3 regions of the Actinomadura sp. 21ATH genome follow, and region 1 is predicted to be linked to each of the others. Evidence: riboswitches for the same ligand, from Rfam matches in the RefSeq annotation. Region 1 holds a riboswitch; each other region holds the start of a gene.

Region 1 (5,462 bases):
CCACAGCTTCGGGTCGCGCTCGATCGCGAAGACGTCCGCGTGCCGCGCGATCCCCCACAGCCCGTTCGCCTCGTCGTGGTAGACGGGCGCCTCGGCCCGCAGCTCGGCGTACACCCGCCAGGGGTCGCCCGCGTACATCTCGCCGTCCAGCAGGTCCACGGTCGTGCGCATCGCCTCACTCCTCCGTGCTGACACCTCTGAGCGCGTCGGCGCCGAACATCGGCTCGAACGCGGCCCGGAAATCGGGCCCGCGGCGCAGATGGTGGCCGCCGTCCACGTTGATGACCTGGCCGGTGATCCAGGACGACTCGGGCCCCACCAGGAACCGCGCCGCCTCGGCGATGTCCTCCGGCTCGCCGACCCGTTCCAGCGGCATGCACGCCAGGTAGTCGTCCAGGACCGGGCCCGGCTCGGTGAACCCGGCGACCAGCTCGGTGCGCACCAGGCCGGGGCGGATCCCGTTCACCCGGATCCCGATCCCGCCCAGCTCGTCGGCGGCCAGCTTCACCAGGTGGTCGACCGCCGCCTTGGACACCCCGTACGCGCCGAACCAGCGGTGCGTGTTGGACGAGGCGATCGACGAGATCGCCACGAACGCGCCGCCGCCGGTACGGGACATGTGCCGCACCGCGTGCTTGAGGGTGAGCATGGTGCCGGTCGCGTTCAGGTCCATCGTGTCCCGCCAGGCGGCGGTGTCGAGCTGGGGGACCGGGCCGATCGAGCTGGTGCCGCCGGCGGAGTGGACCACGGCGCGCAGCGGCCCGGCCCCGGCGGCGGTACGGAGCGCCGCGGCGATCTGCTCCTCGTCGGTGACGTCCGCCACCGCCCACCCGCAGCCGATCTCCTTGGCGGCGGCCTCCAGCCGCTCGGCCGTACGGCCGCAGATGGTCACGGCGGCGCCGTCGGCCGCCAGCCGCCGGGCGCAGGCCAGGCCGATCCCGCTGCCGCCGCCGGTGACCAGCGCGGACGTGCCTTCGAGCGTCATTCGGGGCTCCAGAGTGGTTCGGGGGTCTCGAATCCGGCCGGGGCGCCCCACGCGTTGCGGTGGGTGACCTCGTGCGCGGGGCGGCGGGCGGCCACGCCCCACCGGCCGGTGGGGTAGCCGAAGGAGACGCAACAGGCCATGGTCCAGTGCTCGTCCTTGGGGACGCCGAGGATGTCGTACGTCTCGTCCGGGTGGAAGAAGCCCAGGACGGAGGTGAGGGAGCTGCCGACGCCCTCGGCCCGCGCGGCCAGCTGCGCGCTCCAGACGGCGGGGAAGATCGAGCCGCCGTTCGGGTCGAACCGGGTGAAGGCGAAGAGGAACAGCGGTACTTCCTCGAAGTGGTCGGCGAGCCACTGCGCCGACCGCTGGACGCGCAGCATCTGGGCGCTGCCCGGGTCGTCGGGGTCGGCGTTGGCGGCGTCCAGCCGGTCCTTGTAGACGGTCTTCCAGAGCTGGTCGATGGAGTCGCGGTAGAGCGGCCCGATCCGGCCCTTCACCTCGGGGTCGTCCACCAGCAGGAACCGCCAGTCCTGGGCGTTCCCGCCGCTGGGCGCCCGCACGGCGGCGTCCATGATGCGGCGCTGGACCTCCAGCGGCACCGGGTCGGGGCGGACCCGGCGCATCGCGCGGGTGGTGTAGAGGGCCTCGTGCAGGTCCATCGGCGGCTCCGATCGGAGACTGGTGTCTAGACTAACGTCACGAACCAAGCAAGCGATAGGGCGAAGAATGATCTACCCGATGCATCCTCGCCCGCGGGCGGCGGGCCGGACAAGACCCCGCGCGCCCGCACGCCCGAGCCCGGCGCGCGAGGGGAACGGATGTGCGAGAAGATGGCGTCCGTCACCCGATCGGTCACCCCCGAAGGAGGCGCGTTGAGCGGCGATGCGCGGTTCACCGTGACCCGGACGCTGAGCAAGGAGCAGCAGGCCCGCCGGGAACGGCTGGTCGAGGCCGCCCGGCTGCTGGCGCTGGAGGGCGGCTACCCGGCCGTGACCATGCACGACGTGGCCGACCGCGCGGGTGTGGCGAGGGCCACGGTCTACCGCTACTTCGCCACCAAGGACCACCTGATCACCGAGGTGGCGGGCGCCTGGGTGCACCAGGTCACCGACGACGTCGAGGCCCTCGCGGTCGGCGACACCCCGATCGAGCGGCTCACCGCGCTGCTGGAGCGGATCATCCGGGTCGGGGCCGAGGAGATCCCGCTCACGTCGGCGATCGTCCAGGCCGTGACGTCCGAGGACTCGTCGGTCGAGGACGACCGGCTGGTGCTGTTCATGACCCTCCGCGACCGGCTGGCCGCCGCGATCGGCGACCCGGTGCCGGAGCGGGACCAGGTCGAGATCGTGATCGGCCATGTGCTGCTGGCCGCCCTGGTCAGCCTGACCTCGCTGCGGACCCCGGTGGACGAGGTCGTCGCCATGGTGACCACCGCCGGGCGGCTCGTCCTGGCCGGCGCCATCGCGGGCTCGGGCCCGGCCGCCGCGGGCGCGAGCGCCGGCGCCGAGCCCGCCGCCGCGACCTGACGCGCCGCTTTCCCGGGCGCGCGGGTGTGAGGCGGGTCTCAGAGCGTTCGTGACCCGGCCTTGGTGTGGCCTTTGTCGCTGGACCGGCGCCGAAGGCGCAGGTGAGGCGGGTGAAGCGGGCCTGGTGCCGCCGATTGGGCCGCTCGCCGACGCTACTTCCGGGCCGCCGGGCGGCGCACCGGGAGCGGGGCCCCTTCGGCCCGTACGGGGACCCGTTCGGCGAGGGTGCGGGCCAGCCGCAGGCCCCCGGCCACGCAGAGCGCGAGGGCCAGTACGGCCAGCCCCGCGAGGCCCAGCAGAGTGATCGCCAACAACCCCAGATCCGGCAGCATCGCCGCGTTCCCTCCCGGTGCGTACGGGTCGATCCGACACGAGAGTCCGAATCGTTCCCCGATGTCGGGAAGAGATGCGGGGGTCATGTGGTTTTGAACCTGTGTCCGCGTGCTTTGCACCGGATTTGCCACGAGCTAGAAGTTTGATACCTTCTGACCACCTCTGGGCGATGCACCCCATGCGTCGCCATTGGTAGGCGGGCCGAGCCGACCGGGCCGGATCCCGCCGACCGCGGTCGCGTGTGCGGACCATAGAACCCGCGCGAACCGTCCATCCATCTGATCGCAGTGCCGGTGGCCCCTGACGGCCGCCGGACCGCCGAGTCCGTTCCGCGCCGAAGACGGCGCCTGGAGCCGGGGACCCAACCATCTGGGGTGAATCGGTGCGCCTCCGCGCGCACCGTAGGGCGACTTCCACGTCCGAATCCGACAGCTAACCCGGTAGGCGGCCATGGAAGAAATCAGGAGACCCCTGCTGTGTCGTTCCGTATCTCTCCCGCTCTGCTCGCCGACCTTCGTGACCGCGCGAGCGAGCTGACCACCCAGACCCTCGCCCTGCGCGGCCGGGCCGCGGCCGGTGTGGCCGGCGGCGCCGCCCTGGGCGTGCTCGCCCTCGGCTCGGCCGTCGGCGCGGCCGCCTCCACCGGCGCCGCGGGCACCGAGGTCCAGACCGTCGCCGGCGTCGCCGGCGTCGGCAAGGGCGGCCACACCGCCGTCCAGCCCGAGCAGGTGAGCAGCCAGGCTCGGAAGGCCACCGGGACCGTCGCCGGCAAGGCCGCCGACGCCCAGAAGAAGGCCGGCTCGGCCAAGAAGGCCACCGCCAACGCCGGGTCCGCCACCGCCCGGGACGTGATCGCCCTCGCCAAGAAGCAGGTCGGGATCACCGAGGGCAAGGGCGGCCAGACCAAGTTCCACGACTGGTACGTGGGCACCGACAACGCCAAGCTGACCGCCGCGCGCGACGGCGGCAACGTCTCCAGCTACAACGGCGCCTCCTGGTGCAACATGTTCGTGTCCTGGGTCGGCGCGCAGACCGGCGTCAAGAACATGGGCTGGGACGCCTACACCGTCGAGCACGCCAAGTGGTTCAAGAAGACCGGCCGCTGGGGCCAGGAGGCCAAGCCCGGCTCCGTGGTGTTCTTCTCCTGGAACGGCGGCGGCATCAACTCGATCGAGCACGTCGGCCTGGTCGTCAAGGACAACGGCGACGGCACCGTCGACACCGTCGAGGGCAACACCGGCAACGCCGTGAAGGAGAAGACGCGGCAGAAGTCGCAGATCGTCGGCTACGGCTACCCCGACTACCGGAAGAGCTGAGCCTCTCCGGCAACCGAGCCGCTCCGGAAACGCTGAGCCACTCCGGAAAACCCCTGGTCCGAGGGCGTCCGCACCTGGTGCGGGCGCCCTCGGCGCGTTCACCGGCCGCCCGAGCTTTCCGGGACAGAACGCGAGAATCCGTGAATATTGACGTCCGCTTGATCCCGAGTCGACCCGGTGATGGACCTGGCTGGAAATCACTGTCCCGGAGCGTGCGAAAGGGGATGGGATGCGGGTCCGGCCGGACGTCAGTGTCGTCGTGATCGCCTACAACGACGCCGGACGGCTGCCGCGCGCCGTCCGCTCGGCCCTCGGCCAGACGCTCGGCGGCGTCGAGGTGGTGATCGTCGACGACGCCAGCACCGACGGGACGGGCGAGGCCGCCGACCGGTTCGCGGCGGCGCACCCGGGCCGGGTCCGGGCCGTCCACCTGCCGGAGAACTCCGGCGGCTGCGGCCGCCCCCGCAACACCGGCGTGGAGCTGGCCCGCGGGGACCGGGTGATGTTCCTCGACAGCGACGACGTCCTGGACCGGCACGCCTGCCTCACCATGGTCGCCGCCGCCGAGGAGACCGGCGCCGACCTGGTCTCGGGCCTGTGCGTCCGCTCCCACCTGGGCCCGAAGGCCCGCGAGACGCCCTGGTACCCGCGGCTCTACCGGCGCCGGGCCGTCCACGACTCCGTCCTGGACCATCCCGACCTGCTCTACGACACGCTCTCGACCAACAAGTGCTACCGGCGGGACTTCCTGCTGGACCGCGGGCTCCGCTTCGTCGAGGACCTGCACTACGAGGACCTGCTGTTCTCGGCCGAGGCGTACCTGGCCGCGGACCGGATCGCGGTCGTCCCGCACCGCGTCTACACCTGGTACGTGGAGGCGCGCGCCGACCGGCCGTCGATCTCCAACCGCCGCCGGGAGCTGCGCAACCTCGCCGACCGGCTGGAGGTCCACCGCCGCATCGACCGGGTGTTCCGGGCGCACGGGGCGGCGGACCTCAAGGCGGCCAAGGACGCCAAGTTCGTCAACCACGACCTGCTCCTCTACCTCTACGACCTGCGATCCCGCGACGAGGACTACCGGCGGCGGTTCCTGGAGCTGGCCCGGCCGTACGTCGCCGACCTGGACCCGGGGGCACTGGCGGCCTCCAACCGGCTGCCCGCCATCGCCGCGTACATGGTCGGCCGCGGCGATCTTGAGGGCGCGATCGCCGCCGCCGAGTTCGCCCGCAAGAAGATCCCGGAGCTGCGCGCCGAGCTGGTGGAGCGGGAGGGCCGCGTCTACTGGGGGGAGCGGCACCTGCG
Region 2 (5,462 bases), on a different contig from region 1:
CCGGCGGGGGTGCCGGCGGCCTCCAGGACCACCGCGTCCAAGCCCATCGTGCGGGCGGCATGGGCGGTGGCGAGGCCCGACTGGCCGCCACCGATGATCACGACATCGCTCCGGTCTGCCATGCGCACAACATAACGTAATTTAGTGAAATGACAATATGACGATGCATGGCAGGATGGGCCGGGCAGGAGGAGAGGGGGGCGGGGCGGCATGGCCGACGCGGGTACGAATGCCGGCGGCAGCGGTACGAGCGGTTGCGCGGGCGCCGTCCAGCCGAGCGAGAAGCTGCGCGACTTCCTCAAGGGACTGGCCGGCGAGCAGCGCCAGCAGATGCTGGAGCTGTTCGCCGGGGGGATCGAGCTGACCGTCGGGGCGGTCGCCGAGCGGCTGGGCATCGCCCACTCCACCGCCTCGCAGCAGCTCGCGCTGCTGCGCCGCGGCGGCCTGCTGGCCTCCCGCAAGGAGGGCAAGCAGGTCTACTACCGCATCGACACCCCGGCGGTGGAGGCCCTGCTGACCGAACTCCGCGACTACTTGCGCGCGTGCTGCCCGCCTCCCGGCGCTCCGGCCGCCGGCTGACCCCGCCGACCGCCCCCCGCCGGACGCGGGACGTCCGCGGCGGCGGCGTCAGTGCCGCGGTGCGGACGCCGGCATGCGGCGGCGCAGCCACAGCGAGACGTACACCAGCCCGACCAGGACGGGGACCTCGATGAGCGGGCCGACGACGCCGGCCAGCGCCTGGCCGGAGGTGACGCCGAAGGTGGCGATGGCGACGGCGATGGCCAGCTCGAAGTTGTTGCCGGCGGCGGTGAAGGCCAGGGTGGCGGTGCGGTCGTAGGGGAGGCCGGCGGCGCGGCCCAGCGCGAACGAGCCCGCCCACATGATCGAGAAGTAGGCCAGCAGCGGCAGCGCGATGCGGGCGACGTCGCCGGGCCGCGAGGTGATCTCGTCGCCCTGGAGCGCGAACAGCAGCACGATGGTGAACAGCAGCCCATACAGCGCGACCGGCCCGATCCGGGGCAGGAAGCGGTTCTCGTACCAGTCGCGGCCGCGGGCCCGCTCGCCGGTGCGGCGGGTCAGATAGCCGGCCAGCAGCGGGACGCCGAGGAACACCAGCACATTGATGACGATCTTGCCGATGGAGAAGCCGGCGTCGTCGGTGGCCAGCCCGAGCCAGCCCGGCAGGACCTGGAGATAGAACCAGCCCAGAAGGCCGAACGCGAGCACCTGGAAGACGGAGTTGAGGGCGACCAGGACGGCGGCGGCCTCGCGGTCGCCGCAGGCCAGGTCGTTCCAGATGACGACCATGGCGATGCAGCGGGCGAGTCCGACGATGATCAGGCCGGTGCGGTATTCGGGCAGGTCCGGCAGCAGCAGCCAGGCCAGCGCGAACATGACCGCGGGACCGATCACCCAGTTGAGCGCCAGCGAGGAGAGCAGCAGCCGGCGGTCGCCGGTCACGGTGTGCAGGCGGTCGTAGCGGACCTTGGCCAGCACCGGGTACATCATGACCAGCAGGCCGAGCGCGATCGGCACCGAGATCCCGCCCGCCTCGATCCCGCTCAGCGCCTCGTCCAGGCCAGGGACCGCCCGGCCCAGCAGCAGTCCCAGCGCCATCGCCGCGATGATCCACACCGGCAGGAAGCGGTCGAGCGTGGACAGCCTGCCGACCGGCCCGTGCTCGGGGCCGTCCGGCCGGGACGCGGCGCCGCCATCGGCATCGGCTTCGGGCACGGAACGGGACGCGGTCACGGGCAGGGCCTCTTCCGGGAGTCGTCGAGCGTGGTGCGGGCGGCGCGCGCCAGACCGTGCAGCCGCTCGGCGAGCGCCTCCAGCGGTTCGGCGCGCAGCCGGTAGTAGGTGAAGCGGCCGCACGGCTCGGTCTCCACCAGCCCGGCCTCGCGCAGCACGCGCAGATGGTTGCTGATGTTGGTCTGCTTGGCGCCGGTCTCCTCGACCAGGTGGCAGGTGCACAGCGCCTCTCCGGCCAGCAGGGACACGATGCGCGCCCGGAGCGGATCCGCCAGCAGGCGCATCACATCAGGGTCGACTGATGTCATCATGCGCTGATACGTTACCAGGGTGGTTCGCACGGGTCGGAGCGCGCCCGCGGCTCCTCGACGCAGCCAGGGAGATGTCATGTCCGCCAAGCCGAGCGTCCTGTTCGTCTGCGTGCACAACGCGGGCCGTTCCCAGATGGCCGCCGCGTACCTCGCCCATCTGGCGGGCGGCGCCGTCGAGGTCCGCTCGGCGGGCTCGGCGCCCGCGGACTCCGTCAACCCCGCCGTCGTCGAGGCCATGCGCGAAGAGGGCATCGACATCACCGCCCAGAGGCCCAAGATCCTCACGGCCGACGCCGTCCAGGCCAGCGACGTCTGCGTCACCATGGGCTGCGGCGACGTCTGCCCGGTCTTCCCCGGCAAGCGCTACCTGGACTGGCGGCTCGACGATCCCGCCGGCCAGGGCGTCGAGGCGGTCCGCCCGATCCGCGACGAGATCCGCCGCCGCGTCGAGAGGCTCATCGCCGAGCTGCCGATCGCCAGGTGACCGCGGCCCGGCGGTGTGGCGGGCCGTGCCATGCCGGGCGGGCCGTAGTGTACCCCTCTGAGCTGGGGCGATGATGATTTTGGGGGCGTTTGCCTTCTTTTGGTGGTTGCACTAGCTTGTCGTCCACCAATGCGCCCCCCAGGCGCTTTGTCCCCCCTGCCGCGCCCGGTCTCTCCGAGACCTAGTAGTCAGGCCCTTCCCATGCGCACGCCGCGGCGTGCGGGGCCGAGTGCGCCGGCAGCCGCTCTCAGAGCACGCGGTCCTCGCATGGCCGCATGACCCATACAGCGCCGCTCTTTCGCGCACGGGACACCGGGTCCCGTGGACGGGCGCCCCGCGCCCAAGGATCGCAGCGGCAACGCCGAGTCCGCCGTCATGGCGGAGCCGGGGATCCACCGTGCGCGCGACCTCGACGGTCCGCGCAGGGGTGAATCGGCCCGTTCCAGAGCCGTAGGGCGACTTCCACGTCCGAACCCGTCAGCTAACCCGGTAGGCGTCCTGGAAGCCAAGGAGTCTCCCCTTGCAAGGCAAGCACAGCAAGAAGCGCGGCCCCCTGGGCCTGTCCCGCGGCACCGCCGGCGTGCTGGCCGGCCTCGCCGTGGCCGGCGTGGCGGCGACGACCGTGCAGGCGTCGGCCGGATCGTCCGACCCCGGCGGTGGCGAGAGGGCCGCCGCGGTCGCGACCCTCTCCGCGAAGAAGCAGCCCGCCGGGAAGGAGGCCGGGAAGGAGGCCGGGAAGAAGGCGGGCGAGGCCCGCGACGAACGTTCCGAGGTGATCGCCCGCGCCAGGACCTGGCGCCCGCACACCGACCGGAGGATCCCGTACAGCCAGAGCGACTACCACGACGGCTACCGGACCGACTGCTCCGGCTACGTCGCGATGGCGCTCGACCTGCCCAAGCCGGGCCCGAACACGGTGGGCCTCACCTCGTCGAGGTACACCGAGCGCATCAAGATGTCCGAGCTGAAGAAGGGCGACCTCGTCATGGACGCCGAGGGCACCAACACGACCCGGCACGTCGTCATCTTCGAGAAGTGGGCCGACGAGGACCGCACCTCCTACTGGGCCTACGAGCAGCGCGGCCGGTACGGCACCGACCACCGGACGCGCGACTACGGCCTGGACTCCGGCAGCGAGTACAAGGCGTACCGCCCGAAGAAGCTGTGAGCGGACGACGGTGAGCGGACGCCCCGCCGGAACACCCGGCGGGGCGTCCGCCCCCGCGCGCGAACCTCGGGGCGGCCCGTCACCGCGTTCTGGCGGTCTCCGTCCGGCCTCCGTACCGGTCGGTGATGCCGTCCAGGCCGGTGGTGAACCCCTGCCCCAGGGCCCGGAACCGCCAGCTCCGGTCGCGGTGGTAGATCTCGGCGAAGAGCATCGCGGTCTCGGTGGAGGCGTCCTGGTCGAGTTCGTACCGGGCCAGCTCGTCGTGGGCGGTCAGGCGGACGTGGGCGCCGAGCACGTCGCCGAACGTTCCGGGACGGCCGTCGGCGCCGACGACGGTGGCGGCCAGGTACACCCGTGCCGCGGTGTCGAGCGCCGCGAGATCGACGCCGATGCGCGCGGCGCCGGTGCTCTCGGGCTCGTCGCCGTTCCGCAGGTAGCGGATCCCGCCGTCCGGGAGTGCCGGTGCGCCGGCGTGGACCAGGAGTCCGGCGGCGGTGGCCGTCTCCTGAGTGCCCACCACGAGGGCGCAGGGATCGATCCGCCAGTGCGCGAACGCGGGTTCGCGGCGGCGTCCGAAGGCGACCAGTAAGGGCACCGGGGCGGCGGCCGCGTCCGGTATCGGAACGCTGCCGCCCTTGGACAGGTGATGGGTCATCGGGCTCCTCGGCCGGGGACGGACCGTCTCTCGATCGCTGCCCGGCGTCCCGGGCAAGTCCTACAGTCCCCGCCTTCTCGCGCACGGCAAGTCGCGGGACGCGGGGACCGTGCGCCGACCGCGGCGCCGCCCGCCCGGGCGCCACCGGCCGTATCGACGGCGGGACCCAAGATCGGTATATTTCGCGTCTTCGCGGTAAACGATCAAGGGGGCAGGGTGTCGTACAAGCGGCCGAGTCGGCGAGAATTCGGCAGGCTGGCGGGGCTGGCGGCGGTGGGAACGGCGACGCCGGCGCTGCTGTCAGGATGCGCTTCCGCCGCCGGCACGGCGGTCAGGACGGGTGCCGCCGCCCGTACCTGGAAGGTCACCGGGACGGCGGGCAGCGGCCTGAGCGGCTTCGACGCGGCCGTCAAGAAGCTCATGCAGGACCGCAACATCCCCGGCGGGTCCCTGGCCGTGACCTACAAGGGCAGGCTCGTGCTGGCGCGCGGCTACAGCTGGAGCGACGACGCCGCGCTCAGCGTCCAGCCGACCTCGCTGTTCCGGCTGGCCAGCCTCAGCAAGGCCATCACCGCGACGGCCGTGACACGACTCGTCCAGGACGGCAGGCTCAGCCTGTCCGCCCCGGTCACCGAGCTGCTCGACCTGGCGCCGCCGGCCGGCAAGACCGCCGACCCGCGGCTGTCGCAGGTCACCGTGCGCCGCCTCCTGCAGCACCTGGGCGGCTGGGACCGCGACGTCTCCGGCGACTTCACCCACCGCGACCGGGACGTCGCCGCCGCCCTGGGCGCCTCGCTGCCGATCAGCCGGGCGGACATGATGCGCTACGGGACGGGCCTGCGACTAGACCACGACCCCGGCAGCACCTACGCCTACAGCAACTACGGCTACCTGCTGCTCGGCGAGATCGTCGCCAAGGTGTCGGGCACCACCTACGCCGACTACGTGCAGCGCAACGTCTTCGCCCCCGTCGGGATCAGGCGCGCGCGGCCCGGCCGGTCGCTGCGCGCCGACGCCGCCGCGGGGGAGGTGCCGTACTTCTCCCAGTACACGGGCAAGTCGGTCTTCGACGCCGCCGGGACCACCGTTCCC
Region 3 (5,462 bases), on a different contig from region 1:
GCGTTCCGGGAGCGGGTGGCGAGCCCGCTCGCCGAGGCGCAGCCCGAGCTGGCCGAGGCGGTGCGGGAGGGCAAGGCGCCGCCGGCCGCCGATCCGGTCCGGGTGGCGGTGCTGGCGTACCTGCTGCGCCCCGCGGGCTGGACCCGGCTGGTGGAGGCCGCCCGCGCCGAGCTGGAGCGGTCCGCGAGCGCGTCGGAGGGCGAGGCCGCCGAGCGGCGCATCGCCGAGCTGCGCGCCGAGGTCGCCGCGGCCCGTACGGCCCGGTCGGCCGAGGTGGAGCGGCTGCGCGCCGAGCTGCGCGACGCCAAGGCCGAGGTGGCGGAGCTGCGCCGCAAGCTGCACGACTCGCGGACCAGGGCCAAGGCGGCGCAGGAGCGCGCCGACGCGCTGGCCGAGGGCACCGAGCGGGAGCTGGCCGCCGCCCGCGAGAGCACCGCGGCGGCCGACAAGGAGCTCCGCAGGCTGCGCTCGAAGCTGGAGCGCGCGGAGACCTCGGCGGAGGCGGCGCGGCGCGCGTCCAGGGAGGGCCGCAACGTCGACGACGTGCGGCTGCGGATGCTGCTCGACACGCTGGTGGACGCCGCGCAGGGGGTGCGCCGGGAGCTGGCGCTGCCCTCGACGATCGCGCGGCCCGCGGACGCGGTGGCGGGCGCGGGCCCGGACCGCCCGGTGCACGCCGCGCTGCCCGGCCGCGCGCTGTCGGACGACGACCCGCACCTGCTCGACCGGCTGCTGACGCTCCCCCAGGTGCACCTGCTGGTGGACGGCTACAACGTCACCAAGACCGGGTACGGCGGGCTGCCGCTGGCCGACCAGCGCACCCGGCTGCTGTCGGGCCTGGGCGGGCTGGCCGCGCAGACCCGTGCCGAGGTCACCTGCGTGTTCGACGGTGCGGAGCTGGACGCCCCGGTGGCGATCCAGGCGCCGCGCGGGGTGCGGGTGCTGTTCAGCAGGCCGGGCAGCACCGCCGACGAGCTCATCGGCGAGCTGGTGCGCGCGGAGCCGCCCGGGCGGGCGGTGGTGGTCGTGTCGGCCGACCGGGAGGTGGCCGACGCGGCGCGGCGGGCCGGCGCCCGGCCCGCGCCCTCCACGCTGCTGCTCCGCCGGCTCGGCCGGTCCTGACCGCGGGCGAGACCTTCCCCGCTCGGATGCGCTTCGTGATCTTAATCTCACGGAACGCCGATAAAGCCCGCATTCAGGCGTCGAAGACTAACGAATCGGTTGTGACGGGTGGTGCCCGTCGCTAGTGTCGTCCGCTGACATCGTGGACGAGAGGGGCACAACCGATCGTGGCCAGTGATATCACCGAGGCGGGCCCGGCTCCCGGCCGTTCCCGCCAGGGCTTCATGGCGGGGCGCGGCGCCTCCCGCCGGTTCACGGCGACCGTCTGCCTCGCCGTGACCGCCTCGCTCGCCTTCCCCGCCACCGCTGCGCACGCCGACCCGAGCGCGGCCGACGCCCGCAAGAAGCTCACCAAGCTGAACGAGCAGGTCGAGCAGCTGGTGGAGAAGTACAACCAGGCGAACGAGAAGCTCAAGGTCGCCAAGAAGAAGTGGAAGGCGACCCAGGCGGCGGGCAAGGAGGAGCAGGCGACCTTCGAGCAGCTCCGCACGAAGATCGCCGCCATGGCCGCCAACGCGTACAAGCAGGGCGACACCGGCGACGTCGCCGGGTTCGTCGGCGCCGAGAACCCGCAGGCCGTGCTGGACCAGGCCGCCGTGTTCTCGCACCTGTCGCGCAACCGCAGCTCCGAGATGGCCCAGTTCCTGGCCTCGGCCCAGCGGGTGCGGCGGGAGCAGGCGCAGGCCAAGGCCGCCTACGACGAGGCGCTCGGCAAGGCCAAGGAAGTGAAGGCCAAGAAGGCCGAGGTCGACAAGTCGATCGCCAAGCAGAAGCGGCTGCTGGCCCGGCTGGGCGAGCCGACCTCCTCGGGCGGCGGCGCCACCGGCGGCAGCTACAACGGGCCCGCCAGCGGCTCGGCGCGCACCGCGCTGAACTTCGCCTACGCCCAGCTCGGCAAGCCGTACTCGTACGGCGCCGCGGGTCCGAGCTCCTACGACTGCTCGGGCCTGACCATGAAGTCGTGGGCGGCGGCGGGCGTCAGCATCACGCGGACGACCAACTCGCAGTACGCCGCCACCAAGCGGGTCGCCAAGAGCGCCCTGCAGCCCGGCGACCTGGTGTTCTTCAACAACCTCGGGCACGTCGGCATGTACGTGGGCGGCGGCAAGATGATCCACGCCCCGCGTACCGGCAAGAACGTGGAGGTCGTGAGCATCACCTCGGGCTACTACCTCTCCAACTACTACGGAGCAGGGCGGCCGTAGGACCGCGACCCCCGAGCGGCACCCACCGGCGGACCAGGAGTTATTCCTGGTCCGCCGGTTTTTTGTGCCCTATTTGCCAACTTCGCGACCTTTGGTACCTTGTGTCCCACTTACGGCGTCCCCCAGGCGTCGTTCCCGGCCCGTGGTGCACTCCAGCACCACCCGCCCCTCCCGCGGCGCCCCCCAGGTGCCGCCCCCGCTCGGCGCCTCCCAGGTGCCGCGAACCGGCCGGCCCGGCCGTCCAGTGAGCACACCGGCAGCGCGCATGGGTGCCGCCGGCGCCTCGCGGCGGCCCTCCCATCGGGCCGTGGCCGGGGGCGCGTCCCGTTCCACCGGGCCGCCCGTACCCCCTTCTCCTTCCCGCAGCGCCCTCGCCCCCGAGGGCGCCGGAAGACCTGACCAGACCCGATAGCGGGCGCCCGGCGCACGGGCGCCCACCCGCCGAATCCGCGATCGCGGAACCGGGGACCCACATGTCCCATGGGGTGAATCGGCCTCGTACCAGCCCGCACCGGCCCGGCGCCGGCCCGCGCTCGTACGCGCCGTAGGGCAGCTTCCACGCCCGAACCCGTCAGCTAACCCGGTAGGCGGCATGGAAGCTGAGGAGCCCTCCGTGGCAGGCAAGCACCGCAAGACCCATCCCCTCGTCGCCAGCCTCCGTACCACCGGCGGCATCGTCGCCGGCGCGACCGTCGTCGGCCTGGCCGCCGTCACGACGCAGGCGTTCGCCGGCGAGGCCGGCTCCCCCGGCCGCCCCGGCGCCTCACTGGCCGCCGCCGCGGCCCAGGCGGAGAAGGCCGGCGCGAACGGCGAGGCGAGCAAGCAGAGCAAGCAGAGCAAGGCGAGCAAGGAAGGCAAGGCCGGCGGGGCGAAGGGCTCCCGCGAGCGGACCAGGAAGCCCACCGCGGACGACGCCATCGAGCTGGCCAAGTCGCAGGTCGGCATCTCCGAGAACGGCTCGGGCCAGACCAAGTTCCAGGACTGGTACATGACGACCGAGCGGGCCAGGGAGACCGTGGCGCGCGACGGCGGCTCCATCAAGGCTTACGACGACGCCGCCTGGTGCAGCATGTTCATCTCCTGGATCGGCGACCGCATCGGCTTCAGCGACCAGCTCGGCAAGGACGCCTGGACGGTCGAGCACGCCAAGTGGTTCAAGGAGAACGGCCGCTGGGGCACCGAGCCCCGCCCCGGCGCAATCGTGTTCTTCGACTGGGGCGGCGGCAAGTCGCTCGACGACATCGTGCACGTCGGGATGGTGGTCGAGACGGCCGGCCGCGGCAAGGTCCGCACCGTCGAGGGCAACACCTCCAACGCCGTCAAGATCCGCGAGCGGTCGGCCGACCAGATCGTCGGCTACGGCTACCCCGACTACGCGAAGTGAGCCTTCCTCCGGCGGGCCGGACCACGCGCGGCGGTCAATAGGATCTCGCGCATGGACGGACCGGCCGGCGGGCGGTGGCGCGGCGTCCCGCGGCGGCGGACCCTGGCGGTCCTCGCCGCGGGCGCCGCGCTCTGCGCGCTCGCGGGCGCCGGCGTGACCGCCGCCCGCACCGGCCCCGGCGGTCCGGCGCCCGGCCCCGCCGCGACGGCCGCCGCCGACGTCGGGCCCCCCGACCGGCGGGCCGTGGAGGCCGTCCTGGCCAACCGCGAGCGCGCCGTGCGCGACCGCGACCGGACCGCCTTCCTCGCCACGGTCGCCGCCGCCCCGGCCGGGTACCGGCGAGCGCAGGCCGTGATGTTCGACAACCTGCTCAAGCTGCCCCTGGAGGGGTGGCGGGAGCGCTTCGCCGCGGTCGCGTCCACGGCGGGCGGCGCCGCGACCGTCCAGGTGGAGCTGCGCTACCGGCTGCGCGGCCACGACGCGGCGCCGCTGGTCCGGACCCGCCACCTGGCGTTCGCGCCGCGCGGCGGCCGCTGGGTCATCACCGGCGACGGCGCGGGCCGCGGCCTGGCCGACGACGCCGAGATCTGGGACGGCGGCCCGATCACCGTGGTCAGGGGCCGTTCGGTGCTGGCCGCCGGCGACGGCCCCGGGCTGGCGGAGATCGCGCGGCGCCTGGACGCGGCCGTACCGGCGGTGGACGCGGTCGCCGGCCCGCTCGCGGAGAAGGGCTGGGAGCGCCGCGCCGTCGCGCTCGTCCCCGCCGACCCCGCGCGGGCCGGGGCCCTGGCGGGCGGCGGCGGCGAGCCGGCCGGGATCGCGGCGCTCGCGACCGTCATGCCCGCGGTCCGAGGCGGCGGCGCCGACCGCATCGTCATCGCCCCCGATTCCTTCGGCCGCCTCAACGCCCTCGGCCGCGACGTCGTGCTGACCCACGAGCTCACCCATGTCGCCACCGGCGGCGCCCGCGACGGCCGCACCCCGCTGTGGCTGATCGAGGGCTTCGCCGACTACACCGGCTACAAGGGCCGGCGGGTGGGCGTGCGGTCGGCCGCCCGCGAGCTGCGCGCCGAGGTCGCCGCCGGGCGGCTGCCCGCCGCGCTCCCCGGCCGCGCCGCCTTCGAGGACGGCGCGGACCGGCTCGCGCAGTCGTACCAGGAGGCCTGGCTGGCCTGCCGCATGATCGCCGAGCGGTACGGTGAGGCGACCCTCGTCCGGCTCTACCGGGCCGCGGGCCGGAGCTCCGAGGACGCCGCCCTCCGCTCCGTCCTGGGCCTGGGCACGGCCGCCTTCACCGCCGCCTGGCGCGACTACCTGCGGGAGGAACTGCGATGACCGACCGGCGCTCCAGGACGGCGGCCGCGATCACCGCCGCGGTGCTCTTCGCCGGAGTGGGCGCCGTGCTGGCCCTCACCACCCCGTGGAACCCGCTGGACGGCCCCGCGCCCGGCGGCCCCGCCCCGGTGGACCCGGCGCGGGACTTCAGCGCCTCGGAGATCGCCCGGTCGCGCGCGTTCGACGCCGCGCTGGCGCCGCGCGCGTACCTCGGCCTCCTGGCGGGGCTGGCCGTGGTCCTGGTGCTCGGGCTCACCCCGCTGGGCGCCCGGCTCGTCTCCTGGACGACCGCGCGGGTACGGCGCCGGCCCCTGCGGGTCGCGGTGGCCGCCGTGGCGCTGACGACGGTCGTCCACGCTGCCGGGCTGCCGTTCGGGGTGTGGGGCGAGGCCGTCCTGCGCGACTACGGGCTGTCC

The links. A riboswitch is a leader RNA that binds a small molecule or an ion and turns the genes downstream of it on or off. The one in region 1 is predicted to bind cyclic di-AMP.
Region 2: another riboswitch for cyclic di-AMP. It lies ahead of ACA361_RS07155 (hypothetical protein); the one in region 1 lies ahead of ACA361_RS03780 (CHAP domain-containing protein).
Region 3: another riboswitch for cyclic di-AMP. It lies ahead of ACA361_RS16280 (CHAP domain-containing protein); the one in region 1 lies ahead of ACA361_RS03780 (CHAP domain-containing protein).

The regions. Positions count from the first base shown of each region.
Region 1 covers NZ_JBGNUR010000001.1:767,548-773,009, reverse strand. Annotated here, with positions in the region: gene ACA361_RS03805 (cytochrome P450) at 1-171, opposite strand, end outside; gene ACA361_RS03800 (SDR family oxidoreductase) at 176-985, opposite strand; gene ACA361_RS03795 (nitroreductase family protein) at 982-1,644, opposite strand; gene ACA361_RS03790 (TetR/AcrR family transcriptional regulator) at 1,858-2,511, shown strand; gene ACA361_RS03785 (hypothetical protein) at 2,664-2,843, opposite strand; cyclic di-AMP (ydaO/yuaA leader) riboswitch at 3,167-3,306, shown strand; gene ACA361_RS03780 (CHAP domain-containing protein) at 3,321-4,160, shown strand; gene ACA361_RS03775 (CDP-glycerol glycerophosphotransferase family protein) at 4,390-5,462, shown strand, end outside.
Region 2 covers NZ_JBGNUR010000002.1:106,248-111,709, reverse strand. Annotated here, with positions in the region: gene ACA361_RS07180 (flavin-containing monooxygenase) at 1-122, opposite strand, end outside; gene ACA361_RS07175 (ArsR/SmtB family transcription factor) at 211-579, shown strand; gene arsB (ACR3 family arsenite efflux transporter) at 628-1,617, opposite strand; gene ACA361_RS07165 (ArsR/SmtB family transcription factor) at 1,749-2,036, opposite strand; gene ACA361_RS07160 (arsenate reductase ArsC) at 2,140-2,547, shown strand; cyclic di-AMP (ydaO/yuaA leader) riboswitch at 2,897-3,058, shown strand; gene ACA361_RS07155 (hypothetical protein) at 3,068-3,715, shown strand; gene ACA361_RS07150 (TerD family protein) at 3,795-4,370, opposite strand; gene ACA361_RS07145 (serine hydrolase domain-containing protein) at 4,587-5,462, shown strand, end outside.
Region 3 covers NZ_JBGNUR010000004.1:336,881-342,342, reverse strand. Annotated here, with positions in the region: gene ACA361_RS16290 (NYN domain-containing protein) at 1-1,122, shown strand, start outside; gene ACA361_RS16285 (NlpC/P60 family protein) at 1,290-2,327, shown strand; cyclic di-AMP (ydaO/yuaA leader) riboswitch at 2,757-2,933, shown strand; gene ACA361_RS16280 (CHAP domain-containing protein) at 2,941-3,711, shown strand; gene ACA361_RS16275 (hypothetical protein) at 3,763-5,046, shown strand; gene ACA361_RS16270 (M48 family metallopeptidase) at 5,043-5,462, shown strand, end outside.